Regions from separate parts of the Streptomyces sp. NPDC051921 genome, predicted to be linked through region 2. Evidence: riboswitches for the same ligand, from Rfam matches in the RefSeq annotation. Region 2 holds a riboswitch; each other region holds the start of a gene.
The links. Region 2 has a riboswitch for cyclic di-AMP ahead of AB0M16_RS20640 (LysM peptidoglycan-binding domain-containing M23 family metallopeptidase). Riboswitches for the same ligand answer to the same signal wherever they lie in the genome.
Positions count from the first base shown of each region.

Region 1: linked by a shared signal. The riboswitch ahead of AB0M16_RS22210 (transglycosylase family protein) and the one ahead of AB0M16_RS20640 (LysM peptidoglycan-binding domain-containing M23 family metallopeptidase) in region 2 are both predicted to bind cyclic di-AMP.
Region 3: linked by a shared signal. The riboswitch ahead of AB0M16_RS06195 (LysM peptidoglycan-binding domain-containing protein) and the one ahead of AB0M16_RS20640 (LysM peptidoglycan-binding domain-containing M23 family metallopeptidase) in region 2 are both predicted to bind cyclic di-AMP.
Region 4: linked by a shared signal. The riboswitch ahead of AB0M16_RS22820 (C40 family peptidase) and the one ahead of AB0M16_RS20640 (LysM peptidoglycan-binding domain-containing M23 family metallopeptidase) in region 2 are both predicted to bind cyclic di-AMP.

Region 1 is NZ_JBFAXU010000016.1:173,497-177,135, forward strand. Features, by position in the region: gene AB0M16_RS22205 (transglycosylase family protein) at 1-970, shown strand, start outside; cyclic di-AMP (ydaO/yuaA leader) riboswitch at 1,228-1,401, shown strand; gene AB0M16_RS22210 (transglycosylase family protein) at 1,405-2,106, shown strand; gene eno (phosphopyruvate hydratase) at 2,373-3,639, shown strand, end outside.
Region 2 is NZ_JBFAXU010000015.1:28,705-32,343, reverse strand. Features, by position in the region: gene AB0M16_RS20645 (tyrosine-protein phosphatase) at 169-966, opposite strand; cyclic di-AMP (ydaO/yuaA leader) riboswitch at 1,339-1,492, shown strand; gene AB0M16_RS20640 (LysM peptidoglycan-binding domain-containing M23 family metallopeptidase) at 1,497-2,444, shown strand; gene AB0M16_RS20635 (SGNH/GDSL hydrolase family protein) at 2,622-3,416, shown strand; gene AB0M16_RS20630 (STM4011 family radical SAM protein) at 3,469-3,639, opposite strand, start outside.
Region 3 is NZ_JBFAXU010000003.1:329,720-333,358, forward strand. Features, by position in the region: gene AB0M16_RS06190 (MMPL family transporter) at 1-1,709, shown strand, start outside; cyclic di-AMP (ydaO/yuaA leader) riboswitch at 2,061-2,216, shown strand; gene AB0M16_RS06195 (LysM peptidoglycan-binding domain-containing protein) at 2,221-3,033, shown strand; gene AB0M16_RS06200 (heme-binding protein) at 3,131-3,550, opposite strand; gene AB0M16_RS06205 (MFS transporter) at 3,608-3,639, opposite strand, start outside.
Region 4 is NZ_JBFAXU010000017.1:106,798-110,436, forward strand. Features, by position in the region: gene AB0M16_RS22810 (ATP-dependent Clp protease proteolytic subunit) at 1-369, shown strand, start outside; gene AB0M16_RS22815 (hypothetical protein) at 377-682, shown strand; cyclic di-AMP (ydaO/yuaA leader) riboswitch at 998-1,195, shown strand; gene AB0M16_RS22820 (C40 family peptidase) at 1,199-1,675, shown strand; gene AB0M16_RS22825 (ATP-binding protein) at 1,831-2,268, opposite strand; gene AB0M16_RS22830 (VOC family protein) at 2,462-2,869, shown strand; gene AB0M16_RS22835 (hypothetical protein) at 2,930-3,181, shown strand; gene AB0M16_RS22840 (DUF817 domain-containing protein) at 3,178-3,639, opposite strand, start outside.

The DNA of each region.
Region 1 (3,639 bases), on a different contig from region 2:
CGCGCTCGTCGTCGCGGCGGGAGTCACCGGCTCGGCCATGGCGCTGCCACTGCTCGCCACCGGCTCCGCCTCCGCTGCCGACGCGACGACATGGGACCGGGTCGCCGAGTGTGAGTCGGGCGGCGCCTGGAGCGCCAACTTCGGGAACGGGCTCTACGGCGGCCTGCAGTTCTCCCAGGAGAGCTGGGAGCGGCACGGCGGCCTCGCCTACGCGCCGAGCGCCGATCTCGCGAGCCGCGCCCAGCAGATCACCGTCGCGGACCGCGCGCTCGCCGCGGGCGACACCCAGTGGGCCACCTGCGCCCCCATCGCCGGCCTGAAGAACGACGGCAAGGCCCCCGAGGTGGACCCGGGCCCCGGTGTCACGCCCAAGGAGAAGTCGGGCCCCGTCCCGGAGTCCAACCGCACCGACGGCCTGCCCGCCGGCTCCGGCCAGGACGCGGCCGAGCCCTCGGCCACCCCCGCCACGCCGGCCGCCCCCACCGGCCCGACCGCCCCGGCGACCCCGGGTGGGCCGTCGACCGCGCCCTCGACCCCCGGGACCCCCACCTCTCCCGTCACGCCCGGTACGCCCGTGACGCCCGATGTGTCCCTGACGCCCGGTACGCCCGGTGCGCCGGATGCGGGCGCCCCCGGCACCGGCAAGCACCGCGGTGACGCGGCGCCAGAGGAGCCGGGCAACTCGGACACCTCGTCCGAATCCGGGCGGCACGCCGCACCGGCTGACGGTGCGAAGGGCGACGCGACCGGCGCCGGCGAGAACGGCGAATCGGGCGCCTCGGACAAGTCGGACGAATACACCGTCAAGCCGGGTGACAGCCTGTCGGGCATTGCGGAGGAGAACGGCCTGCCCGGCGGCTGGAGCGCCCTCTACGGCGCCAACAAGAAGACCGTCGGCGCCGACCCTGACCTCATCCTCCCTGGTCAGAGCCTTGAGCTGGACCTCGGACTGACGGAATCCCAGGAGTAGTTCGGGGGTGAATGTCCGTTCTGCGTAAGTGAGACATGGGTCTCTCTTGCCGAACTGGCGTGTCGCGTCCGCAAACTTTGCTCGAATCGCCCCTCACCTGCGCAAACACCCCCTGACGGTGTGCAAGTAGGGGCGATTTTTCCGTGTTGAGGGTCTTTGAACTTCCCCGGGGTCTGTGTCTACGGTCGTGACCGCTCGCCACCGCGGGCCCCGCCGACCGGTACGCCGAATCCTGCCGCCGGACGGAGGGAACAGTCGTCGCGCAAGCGCCGAAGGCAGGACCGGGGGACCCAAGGTAAGTGCCGGCCCCGGCCGTTGAGACAGACGGCCGACGACCGGCTAGGGGTGAAGCCGCGTGCAAGGTCACGCGGCCGGGCAACTCACTCGCCCGAACCCGACAGCTCACCTCGTAGGCGTCGGTGAGGAGAACTTCCATGCTGCTTTCCGGCAAGGGCAAACACCGTCGTGCCTCCAAGGCCACCCGCGTCATCGCGCTCGCCGGTGTCGCCGGCGTCGCCGTCGCGGCCCCGCTGATGACCGCGGGCACCGCCTCGGCCGCCACCGCCTCCGAGTGGGACGCCGTCGCCCAGTGCGAGTCCGGCGGCAACTGGTCCATCAACACCGGCAACGGCTACTACGGCGGCCTGCAGTTCTCGGCCTCCACCTGGGCCGCGTACGGCGGCACCGCCTACGCCCCGCGCGCCGACCAGGCCTCCAAGTCGCAGCAGATCGCCGTCGCCGAGAAGGTCCTCGCGGGCCAGGGCAAGGGTGCGTGGCCGAGCTGTGGCGTGGGCCTGTCCAGCGCCTCCTACGTGGGCGGCTCGGCCGAGGCCGCGCCGAAGCCCGCCGCCCCCGAGCGCTCCACCGAGCAGCCGACGACCCGCAGCGAGCAGCGTCCGGCGCCGAAGAAGACCGCTCCGAAGAAGAGCGAGTCCAAGAAGACCGTCACCACCCCGACCGGCAAGAAGGTCAAGAAGGGGGACGGCGAGTACAAGGTCGTCGCCGGTGACACCCTCAGCAAGATCGCCAAGGCGCACGGCGTCAAGGGCGGCTGGCAGAAGCTCTTCCAGCTGAACAAGGGCGTCGTCGAGAACGCCGACCTGATCTACCCGGGCCAGCAGCTCCACCTCAAGTGAGCCTGCCGACCCTCCCGCGGTGAGTGACCACCCCGGTCCGGAGCGTCCTTCCCCCGTGCGCTCCGGGCCGGGGTTTCGCCGCTCCTGGCGGTTACCGTCCAGTAGATCTGGGGTCTTTCGTCCCGAGATACCTGCCCTCGGGTCCTTTTTCGTCCCAGCGGGCGGGCGCCCGGCCGGCTGGAGCCCCCGGGCCGGTTAGGCTCATGTCGCAAGGCGAACGAGACCTTGCCGCATGCGTCACAACCAGCGTCACATCCCAGAAGGAGATGCTCGTGCCGTCCATCGACGTCGTCGTAGCCCGGGAAATCCTGGACTCCCGAGGCAACCCCACGGTCGAGGTCGAGGTCGGCCTCGACGACGGCAGCACCGGCCGTGCTGCCGTTCCGTCCGGTGCCTCCACCGGTGCGTTCGAGGCCCTCGAGCTCCGCGACGGTGACCCCAACCGTTACCAGGGCAAGGGCGTGGAGAAGGCCGTTCTCGCCGTCATCGAGCAGATCGGCCCGGAGCTCGTCGGCTACGACGCCACCGAGCAGCGCCTGATCGACCAGGCGATGTTCGACCTGGACGCCACCCCGGACAAGTCCTCGCTCGGCGCCAACGCCATCCTCGGCGTCTCCCTCGCCGTCGCGCACGCCGCCTCCGAGGCCTCCGACCTGCCGCTCTTCCGCTACCTCGGCGGCCCGAACGCGCACCTGCTGCCCGTTCCGATGATGAACATCCTGAACGGCGGCTCGCACGCCGACTCCAACGTGGACATCCAGGAGTTCATGATCGCCCCGATCGGCGCGGAGTCCTTCTCCGAGGCCCTCCGCTGGGGCACCGAGGTCTACCACACGCTCAAGGCCGTCCTGAAGGCCAAGGGCCTCTCCACCGGTCTCGGCGACGAGGGCGGCTTCGCCCCGAACCTCGGCTCCAACCGTGAGGCCCTCGACCTCATCCTGGAGGCCATCAAGCAGGCCGGCTACGTCCCCGGCAAGGACATCGCGCTCGCCCTCGACTGCGCCGCCTCCGAGTTCTACAAGGACGGCAAGTACGAGTTCGAGGGCAAGGCCCGCTCGGCCGCCGAGATGACCGAGTACTACGAGGAGCTCGTCTCCGCGTACCCGCTGGTCTCCATCGAGGACCCGCTGTTCGAGGACGACTGGGCCGGCTGGAAGGTCATCACCGAGAAGCTCGGCGCCAAGGTGCAGCTGGTCGGCGACGACCTGTTCGTCACCAACCCGGAGCGCCTGGCCCGCGGCATCGAGGAGGGCAGCGCCAACGCCCTCCTGGTCAAGGTCAACCAGATCGGCTCGCTGACCGAGACCCTGGACGCCGTCGAGCTCGCCCAGCGCAGCGGCTTCAAGTGCATGATGTCCCACCGCTCCGGCGAGACCGAGGACGTCACCATCGCCGACCTCGCCGTCGCCACCAACTGCGGCCAGATCAAGACCGGCGCCCCGGCCCGCTCCGAGCGCGTCGCCAAGTACAACCAGCTCCTGCGCATCGAGGAGATCCTCGACGACGCCGCGGTCTACGCCGGCCGCAGCGCCT
Region 2 (3,639 bases):
CCCGGACAGCCCGGGCCCGCCGAGGGCCGCCGGGATCGCCCGGATCGCCGTGGCCTTCCTGGACCGGCCCGGACCTTCCCGGACCGGCCCGGACCTCCCGGACCTCCCGGACCGGCCCGGGCCTTCCCGGACCGGCCCGGACCTCCCCAGCCTTCCCGGCCGCCGGGGCTAGGACTCCGAGAGCAGGCGCTCGCGGAGCCGCTCCCGGGTCTCCGGGGAGAGTGCGAGGCCCTGGGTGAGGTAGGCGTCCACCGACCCCCACGTCTCGTCGATCGTCGCGAAGGCGGCCCGCAGGTACTCCACCCGCGCGTCGAAGAGCGGGCTCAGCAGCTCCATCACCTCGGGTGCCATGCCGTCCGGGGCGGTGGAGCTGCGCTGCACCTTGTAGCGGCGGTGCGGGGCGTTCGACTTCAGGTAGTCGGCCTCGACGGCCTCGCGCTCGACGCCGACGGCCAGCAGCGAGACCGCGACGGACAGGCCGGCCCGGTCCTTGCCGGCGGCGCAGTGCATCAGGGCGGGGACGCTGTCCTCGGCCATCGCGTGCAGGATGCGGCTGTGCTCCGCCGTGCGCTCGACCATCATCTTCCGGTAGGAACCGGACATACGGGCGGCGGCCTTGCCGTCGGCCAGGAGGTCGCGCAGCTGCGCCAGGTCGCCCTGGCGCACCATCTCCCAGAACTCCTTGCCGTCGGCCGGGTCGCTCAGGGGTATGTTCACGTTCCGCACGCCCGGGAGGCTCACGTCCTCCCCTTCGAAGCGCCGGTCGGCGTCGTTGCGGAAGTCGAAGACCGTGTGCAGGCCCAGGGTGGCGAGGAAGGCGGCGTCCTCGGCGGTGGCGTGGGCCAGGTGGCCGCTGCGGAAGAGGCGTCCGGGGCGCACGGACCGGCCGTCCACGGTCGGCAGCCCGCCCAGGTCGCGGAAGTTGCGTACGCCGGTGAGCTCGGGCTCGGTCATCGCTTGCGTCACGGTTGCTCCTGCTGTCGAGATCGGTTCCTGGGGCAATCATCCAGATGAGAGGCCCCGCACGCACCCCCTCGGGATGGAATGGGGTTTCTGTCCGAATTGAGGGTTTAGGGGTAACGCGCCCTGGTTCCTTGTCAGATAGGAAGCCGGGCGTGAGCAGCGTCATACGCGTGACGGACCGTGCCTGATCGTCTTTCCCAAATTCCCTTCTGGAAAGGGAAATCGAGGGGCCGTCATCGACGGAGGGTGACGGGAATTCCCGCTGGATTTCCCGGAATCCGTAGTGGCGGGAAATCAGTGGCTTGTTCGTGCCGACCTCGCTCGTCTAGCGTCGCGCTCAATCCGGACGGACCGCCTAATCCTGCCGCCGACCGGAATCCGCACCCACCCGTACATGGCAGGAGCGGGGGACCCAGGTAGTACGCCGATCCCTCGGAGAAGGACGGCTCGGGGTGAAGCCGCGCGACCAGCGGCCGGACATCTCCAGTCCGAACCCGACAGCTCACCTCGCAGGCGACGGAGAGGAATTCGCCATGCCCGCGAAGGGTAAGCACCGCCGTCCCAAGGCCAACCCGATCACCCGCGGGTTCGTGGCAGCCGGTACCGGAGGCGCCGTCGTCGCCCTCCCGCTCATCGGCGCGACCGGCGCGCACGCCGCCGAGAAGGCCGCCCCGACCGTCACCCCGCAGCAGGCCGTCGCCGCCGTCGCGCCCGCCGCCGTGACCCCCGCCAAGACCCCGGCCGCCCCGAAGACGTACACCGTCGTCCGCGGCGACTACCTGTCCAAGATCGCCACCGAGCACCACCTGGCCGGCGGCTGGCAGAAGCTCTACCGCGACAACCGCCAGGTCGTCGGCGGCAACCCGTCGCTGATCCTGCCGGGCATGAAGCTCACCCTCGGCGCCAAGAACCCCGCCAAGGCCGCGCACCACAAGAAGGCCGCCGCCGAGCGCACCCAGAAGGGTTCCGGCGACGCCTCGACCCGCGCCTCGCGCGGCAGCGAGCGCTCCTCGGCCCCGGCCTCTACCGCGAGCTCCTCCGCCCCGTCGTCCTCCTCGGCCGGCACGACCTCCGCCTCCGGCTGGGTCGCCCCCCTCGGCGGCGGCATCTCCACCCCCTACCGCGCCTCGGGCGCGATGTGGTCCTCCGGCTACCACACCGGCGTCGACTTCATCGCCTCCACCGGCACCACCGTCCACGCGGTCGGCCCCGGCACCGTCTACTCCGCCGGCGACGGCGGCGCCTACGGCAACCAGGTCGTCATCCAGCACGCCGACGGCACCTTCTCGCAGTACGCGCACCTCTCCTCGATCTCCGTCTCCGCGGGGCAGACCGTCACCGGCGGCCAGGAGATCGGCCTGTCCGGCGCGACCGGCAACGTCACCGGCCCGCACCTGCACTTCGAGATCCGCACCGGTCCGGACTACGGCTCCGACATCGACCCGCTGGCGGCCCTGCGCCAGCACGGCGTCAGCATCTGACGTAGCGTCAGCACCGCGTCGGCGTACGGTCGGCGCGCCACCGCAGGCCCGGCACCCCGTGCCGGGCCTCCGGCGTATTCCGGCTTGGCAGAATCTTTATCGGTGGCATATGTCACCCTGCGTCAACCCCTCCTTACGGTCGCGTAGGTCACACCGCGCGGGGAAAGATGTGCTCCCGTGGCAGACGATTCGAGATCAACAGACAAGAACGCATTCGGGTCGTACGCGGCGATCGGTGACAGCTTCACCGAGGGCGTCGGAGATCCCGGGCCCGACGGGGCGTACGTCGGCTGGGCGGACCGGTTCGCGGTCCTGCTCGCCGACCAGCTGCCGGAGCACGACGACTTCCGGTACGCCAATCTCGCCGTACGGGGGCGCCTTCTGGACCAGATCGTCGCGGAGCAGGTCCCGCGGGCCAAGGAACTCGCCCCCGACCTGGTGACCTTCTGCGCGGGCGGCAACGACATCATCCGCCCCGGTACCGACCCCGACGACGTGGCCGAGCGCTTCGAACGTGCCGTGGCCGACCTCACCTCCGCCGTCGGCACCGTGATGGTGACCACCGGCTTCGACACCCGCGACGTGACCCTGCTGAAGCACCTGCGGGGCAAGATCGCGACCTACAACGGACACGTGCGGGCCGTCGCCGACCGGTACGGCTGCCCGGTGCTCGACCTGTGGTCGCTGAGGTCCGTCCAGGACCGGCGCGCCTGGGACGACGACCGGCTCCACCTCTCGCCCGAGGGGCACACCCGGGTCGCGCTGCGCGCCGCCCAGGTCCTCGGCATGACCGTGCCGGCCGACCCGGAGCAGCCGTGGCCGCCGCTGCCGGTGCGGGGGACCCTGGAGGTCCGCAAGGACGACATCCACTGGGCCAAGGAGTACCTGGTCCCGTGGATCGGGCGCCGGCTGCGGGGCGAGAGCTCCGGCGACCACGTCGAGGCCAAGCGCCCCGACCTCATGCCGCTCTAGCGTTCCGGGGCCTGCCCGGCGGATCAGGTCCGGACGGGCCCCGGAGCCCGTCCTAGGGCAGGGCCCAGGACCGGCCCGCCGGGACCCGCTCCAGGACGCCGCCGGCGAACACGTCGTACAGCGGCAGCGTCTCCAGGTGGACATAACCGATGTGACAGTCGCAGACGGCGAGCGGGCAGGCGCGGGGGCGCAGCGCGGCGCGGTACGAGCCGTCGTACAGATT
Region 3 (3,639 bases), on a different contig from region 2:
GTGAACTGGCCAGGCCGGCGGCCGACGACCGCACCAGCGAGGCCATCGGCTTCGCCGTCGCGATCGTGGTGCTGCTGATCGGCTTCGGCAGCGTCATCGCCGCGGTCATGCCGCTGGTCACCGCCCTCATCGGGGCGATCTGCGGACTCGCGCTGCTCGGTCTGACGGCGGCGGCCTTCACCTTCGGCACGGTCTCGCCGACCCTGGCCACCATGATCGGACTGGGCGTCGGCATCGACTACGCGCTGTTCCTGATCACGCGTCACCGCCAGAACGTCATGAACGGGCACGATCCCGCCGAATCCGCGGGTCTGGCGACCACGACGAGCGGCCGGGCGGTCCTCGTCTCCGGCTGCACCGTGATCATCGCCCTGTCCGGGCTGTGGGTCTCCGGCGTCACCTTCATCGGCAAACTCGGCCTGGCGGCCGCCTTCACGGTCGTCACCGCCGTCATCGCCGCGCTCACCCTGGTCCCGGCCATGCTCGGACTCGTCGGGCGCCGCATCGACCGCTACCACGTGCGCAAACCCGTCGCGGAGACCGACGCGGAACCCGGTGCCACCGCGCACGGCACCTGGCACCGCTACGCCCAGCGGGTGGAGCGGCGGCCTTGGTACTTCCTGGTCGGCGGCGTGGTCGCGCTGGTCATCCTGGCCTTCCCGCTGCTCTTCATCCAGCTCGGGCACATCGGCGACGGCGCCGACCCCAAGTCGTTCACCGACCGGCGCGCCTACGACCTGATCTCCACGGCCTTCGGGCCGGGCGCCAACGGGCCGTTGACCCTCGTGGTGGACCAGACCGCGGTGCCGGCATCCGATCGCTCGGCGCTCGCCGGCAAGCTCCAGCAGTCGCTCGCCAACGTGCCCGACGCGGCCTCCATCACCCCCCTGCAGCCCACTTCCGACGGTGACGTGCTGATCGGCACCGCCTACTCGGTCGCCTCCCCGCAGGACGAGAAGACCACCCAGCTCACCAACCACCTCGTCGACGACGTGCTGCCGCAGGCGGTGGCCGGCACGGACGCGAAGACCTACGTCACCGGCACCACGGCTTCCCAGGTCGACTTCCTCGACATCGTCTCCAGCCGGCTGCCGTTGATCATCGCGGTGGTGGTGGCGCTCGCCTTCCTGGTCATCCTCATCGTCTTCCGAGGGCTCCTCGTGGCCGTCAAGGCCGCCGTCCTCAACGTGCTGTCCATCGCCGCCTCGTACGGCGTCGTCGTGGCCGTCTTCCAGTGGGGCTGGGGCGGTCCCGCGCTCGGCGTCTCCGGCAAGGTGCCCATCGAGAGCTACGTGCCGATGATGATGTTCGCCATCGTCTTCGGCCTCAGCATGGACTACGAGATCTTCCTGCTGTCCCGGGTGCGGGAGGCGTGGCTGCGCACAGGCGACGCCGAGGCGAGCGTCGCCCACGCCCTGGAGATCACCGCGAGGGTCATCACCTGTGCCGCACTGATCATGGTGAGCGTCTTCGCGGCCTTCATCGTGTCCGACAACATCGTCATCAAGATGCTCGGCCTGGGGCTCGCGGTCAGCGTCCTGATCGACGCCACCATCGTGCGGCTCCTGCTCGTCCCCGCCGTGATGACACTGCTGGGCAGCCGTGCCTGGTGGACGCCGCGCTGGCTCGACCGGATCCTGCCGCACCTCGACACCGAGGGCGAGGACATGGAGGCCGACGAGGAGCCCAGCCGCGCGCCCGCGCGCTGACCCACATCGTGCACATTCGGACAAAGAGGTAGATGTCCCGCTATTGAGCTCCAATGCCGGAATGCTGAAGGAATTCCGGCATTGGAGCTATTTCTCTGCCGTAGTGGTGCACGGTGCGGTGTGCGTGATCTGAGTCACGGCCATTTCGCCCCGGAGAGTGCTGCCGGGACGTCAGATGCGCGCTGTCGGGGAGGGGTTGGCGAGCACCGCGTGGGTGAGTGGATTGATCCTTTCTATTTCCCGGAATGATCCATTTGCTTTGATTAATTTCCGTCTTGTTTTCGCCGGATGAATTCGCTTACGGTCACCCGGCAACCGGACGGAAACGCCTCATCCTGCCGCCGCCCGGGAACCGCACACACGACCACTTCCGGCAGGAGCGGGGGACCCAGGTTCGCCGCCGTCCCCGGATACCGGGGCGGCTCGGGGTGAAGCCGTGCCTCATGCGCGGCCGGGCATCTCCAGCCCGAACCCGACAGCTCACCTCGCAGGCGGAGGAGAGGACCCCGCCATGCGTGGACACGCCAAGCACCGCCGTTCCAAGAAGTCCCCGTTCGCCCGCGGCATCGCGGCCGTCGGCATCACCGGCAGCGCCGCGCTGGCCCTGCCGCTGGCCGGCGCGACGACCGCCGGGGCGGTCACCCCGCAGGCGGCCCAGACCGTCGCAGTCGAAAAGGCCGCGGCTCGGGTGGCCCAGGTCGCGCAGGTGGCGAAGGCGCCCGGAACGGTGCGCTATTCCGTCGTCGCCGGCGACTCCCTTTCGAAGATCGCCCGGAAGTACGCGGTGAAGGGCGGCTGGAAGAAGGTCTACCGCGACAACAGGAGCGCCGTCGGTGCCGACCCGGCCCTCATCCGGCCCGGCATGCGGCTGACCGTCGACGCGACCGGCGCGGCGCTCTCCGGGGTCAAGCGCGCGGCGGCCCCGACCGCCACGAAGGCGAGCACCGGCGCGGGCGCGGGCGCCGCGGTCCAGGCGGCGGCGCCGGCGAAGGCGACCTCGTACCCGGACAACCTCGACGGATGGATCCGCGAGGCGCTGGACATCATGGCCAAGAAGGGCATCCCCGGCAGCTACGACGGCATCCACCGCAACATCATGCGCGAGTCGTCCGGCAACCCGCTGGCCATCAACAACTGGGACTCCAACGCCCTCGCCGGCACCCCCTCCAAGGGCCTGCTCCAGGTGATCGACCCGACCTTCCGGGCCTACCACGTCGAAGGCACGGCCAACGACCCGTACGACCCCGTCGCCAACATCACGGCGGCCTGCAACTACGCCGCCGACCGCTACGGCTCCATCGACAACGTCTTCGGCGCCTACTGACACCGCTGACAGAAGGACAGTGCTCCCGCACCGGCCGGCCGGGCCAGGTGCGGGAGCACTGTCGTGTCCGCCCCAGGAGTCCCTGGGGGCGGACGGATCAGGCGAGGGCGGCCACGGCGGTACCGGCGAAGGCGTGGTCCTGCTCCGGGGCGCCGCCGCCCACACCGACGGCGCCGATGAGCCGTCCGTCGCGGTGGACGGGCAGGCCGCCGGCGATGAAGAGCAGCGGCCGGTCGAGCGCGGTGGTGAGGCTGTGGAACGGGCCGTCCGGCTTGACCAGGTCCACCAGGTCGGCGGTGGGGGCGTCGAGCTGCAGGGCGGTGTACGCCTTGCGGGTGCTCGTCTCGCCGGAGATCAGCACCGCCCGGTCGTCGCGGCGGAAGGCGAGCAGGTGCCCGCCGGCGTCGAGCACGGTGACGCTGACGGCCACGCCGGCGGCCTCGGCGGCTCGGCGGGCGGTGGTGAGCAGGGTCTCGGCCTCGGCGGTGGTCAGCGGGGTGACGGCGGTGGTGCTCATGGCGCTTCTCCTGGGGGATGGGGTGCGGGAGGAGGGAAGGGGGCGTGGGGGAGGGGGTCAGTGGTGGACGAGGACGCGGGCGTCCGCCC
Region 4 (3,639 bases), on a different contig from region 2:
GTCTCGTGCGAGGTGGAGACCACGTGTCTCGGCCAGGCCGTCGGCCCCGCCGCGGTACTGCTGGCCGCCGGCTCACCGGGGCGCCGGCTCGCGTTGCCGGGAGCCAGGATCGTCCTCCAGCAGCCCGCGCTCGACGAGCCGTTGCAGGGACAGCCCAGCGATCTCGACATCCACGCGCGGGAATTGCTGCGGCAGCGCGCACTGGTCGCCGGACTGCTCGCCGAGCACACCGGACAGGACCGCGACCGGGTCGACGCCGACATCGACCGGACCACCGTCCTCGACGCGCCGGGAGCGCGGGAGTACGGGCTGCTGGACCACGTGGTGACGAGCCGCCGCGCGTCCGCCGGCGCCGCCGGCGAGGGCTGAGCCGGCCATGGTCCCGGAGCTGCCGCCGCTGCCCGCACTGACGCGCGCCGAGGGCGAGTTCGTCGACGCCTACCTCGAAGTCGTCGACCTGCTGGGAAGGATCAATCCATCCAGGGGTTCGCATACCTATGGGGCACTGCGGGCCGCGCAGGCCCTGGTCGGACGGGCGACGGCGCTCCGGGACGCCCTGACGCTCATGCATATGCGGGGCGAGGCCGAGGTGCACGCGGCCACATTGGCGCGTGCGCTAAGGGTGTTGGACGGCGAACGCCGCTCGGGCCGCGTCACCGTCCCCGGAGAACAGGAGAGTTGACAGAGCCGCGTGTCGTGTCGAGGTCCACTCGGGGCACCCACACCGCAGAATCGCTCCCCCGTTCGGCGTAGTCGATGAATCGACATGGAGCTCAGGTAAGTTGCGCAACAGGTGTACGCATCTGGCGGAATCGGGCATTCCATGCCTGGTGAAGGGCTCGTCGGCCAAACCTCCGAAGATCGCGAAACCTGACTGTCCACTCGAATGGATCAGTCGTGAGGAGCCTCACATATCGCCGTTTCAGCTCGGATTTCGGCCCGACTGTGAGTCAAGATCCCTGTCGACGACAAGCCCCCGCCACCCGAGGCGGGGCGGTCCGGGCGGACGCCGAGTCCTGCCGCTGTCCCGGACGTCTGGTCGACAGGAGTGGATCGGCAGGAGTGGAGGACCCGAGCAACACGGGACGTGCCCGCAAGGGTGATGTCCCTCGGGGTGAAGCCGCAGCCGCGGCCGGGCATCTTCGCCAGCCCGAACCCGACAGGTCATCCTTCGCAGGCGGCTGACGAAGGGTTGCGCATGACTGCGCAGATTCATGTCCCGTCCCTGCTGTCCCGGGCCGGAGCCGTCTCGGCTCTCACCCTCGCCGCCGTCGGCGGCACGCTGCTCGCCCCAGGAGCGGCGCCGGAGGCCCAGGCCGCGAGCTCGTACGCCAACACGGCACTGGGCATCGCCGCCTCGAAGAAGGGATCGCCTTACAAGTACGGCGCCTCGGGCCCCAGCAGATTCGACTGCTCGGGCCTCACGCTCTACTCGTACAAGAAGGCGGGCAAGACGCTGCCCCGCACCGCGCAGCAGCAGTACAACAAGACACGACACATCTCGGCGTCCAGCCGGCAGAAGGGGGACCTCGTCTTCTTCCATTCCGGCGGAAGGGTGTACCACGTCGGAATCTACGCGGGTAACAACAAGATCTGGCACTCCCCGAAGACCGGTTCGTGGGTGAAGCTCGACAGGATCTGGTCGTCGAAGGTGCTGTACGGCCGCGTCCGCTGACCCGCGGACCCCGCCGCAGGCCGCCCGGCCGGCCGGGCCCCTGCCCCGCCCGAGGCCGCGTCCCCGTGGCCCCCGCCCCGCGTCCCCTGCCCCGCGCGTCCCCGTCCCCGGGTCGTGGCACCGGGGGCGGGCGGCCGCGGGGCGGCGCGGGGGACCTACCGGGGCGTCAGCGTCGGGGCCGTCCAGGGCAGGTTGATCCAGACCGTCTTGCCGCCCTCGGCCGTCGGCTTGACCGAGAGGCGGCCGCCGGCCTCGGCGGTGAGCGAGCGGATGATGACCATGCCACGCCCGTTGTCCTGCTGTACGGCCGCCGGGAGGCGCCGGGGCCAGCGCGGATGGCTGTCGGTCACACCGATGTGCAGCTGCTCGTCGCGTTCGAGACGGATCTCGACGGTGAAGTGGGGCGACTGGCCGAAGGTGTGCAGCACGGCATTGGTCGCCAGTTCGGAGACGATCAGGCGGACCGTTTCCGCCGTGTCGCTCGCGCTCCCCAGCCCCCAGGAGGTGAGCACCTCGGCGACGTACCTCCGCGCGGTGGACACCGAGGCGGGATCGCTCGGCAGCGTCACGGTTGCTTCCTGGTGGTCTGCCATGGCGACGCCGTCCCTTTCCCACCGGGCCCGGCCCGGATTGCGCTGAGCGCCAGACTGCCACCGATCGTGCCGCGCCGACGGCGATCCACCAAGATGTACGGATATCTATCGCCCGAAGCGGTGAACCGTCCGACGGGCGACCGGATCCCGACTCGGCGTGCCTGCAGGGCTCTTGAGCGGGCACACGAGCCGTATGAGCGTCTCCAAGAGCACCCTCCTCGTCCTCGACAGCAGCGATCCCGAGCCCCTCGCCCGCTTCTACGCCGCCCTGCTGGGCGGCACCGCCGAACCGGCCGAGGGCGACCCCGACCTGGTCCTGGTCTCCTCCCCCACGGGCGTCGCCCTCGGCATCCACCGCGACCCCGGCCAGGCTCCGCCCAGCTGGCCCCGGCCGGAGGACTCCCAGCAGGCCCACTTGTGGATCCTGGTCGCCCCCGAGGCCCTCGACGAGGCCGAGCGGGAGGCCATCGGCCTGGGCGCGCGGCCGGTGGCGGCCGAGGTCGACGGCACCCGCCTCGACCGGCGCTCCGCCCTGCGGCGCTGTACCGACCCGGCCGGCCACCCGTTCGTGCTCGCCGCCGCGCCCGGCGTTTCCGCCTGAGACCACCGGGCAGCCGCCTGCACGTCCCACCCGTTCGGCGTACGAATCCGGAGGACGAACATGAGCCACCACGAGCGCCGGCGCACGCTTCCCGCGGACGCGCCGCCCCGCACCACACCGTCCGAGGCCGTCGGGGAGAGCGGCGACGCCGAGGCCCGCCGGGAGGCCGAGGAAGCGGTACGCGGCCGTCGCGGCGCCGCCGCGTCCGACACGCACGGCATGGACGCCAAGCGCCAGTCCCCCGGGCTGGGCCGCGAGGAGCAGCGCCGTCCCCACGGCCGCAGGGGCGAGGCCGGGGAAGACGCCCCTTAGCGATCCGCCGTGCGGCGGGTGGCCGCGGCCAGGACGAAGGTGATGCTGATCAGCAGCGACCATGCGCCGAACTTCTCCACGCCGACGGGCTGCCACCCGTGGAGCTGGTACGGGTAGCGCCAGGCGCCCACGTACGTGGCGAGGTTCTCCGCCAGCCACAGGAAGAAGCCGATCAGCACGAAGGACAGGGCCAGCGGCATCCGCAGGCGGGCACCGCGCACCGTGAACCGCACGGAGGTGCCCGCCGTGACGGCCAGCAGCACCGCGGCCAGTGGCCAGCGCGCGTCCGGCAGCCAGTGGTGGGTGAAGAAGTTCAGGTAGATCGCCGCGGCCACCACCGCCGTGGACCGCGGCCGGTAGCGGACCAGCTCGAGGTCGAAGAGGTGCCAGGCCCGGCAGACGTAACTGCCGACGGCCGCGTAGAGGAAGCCGCCGTACAACGGGACGCCGGCGAACTT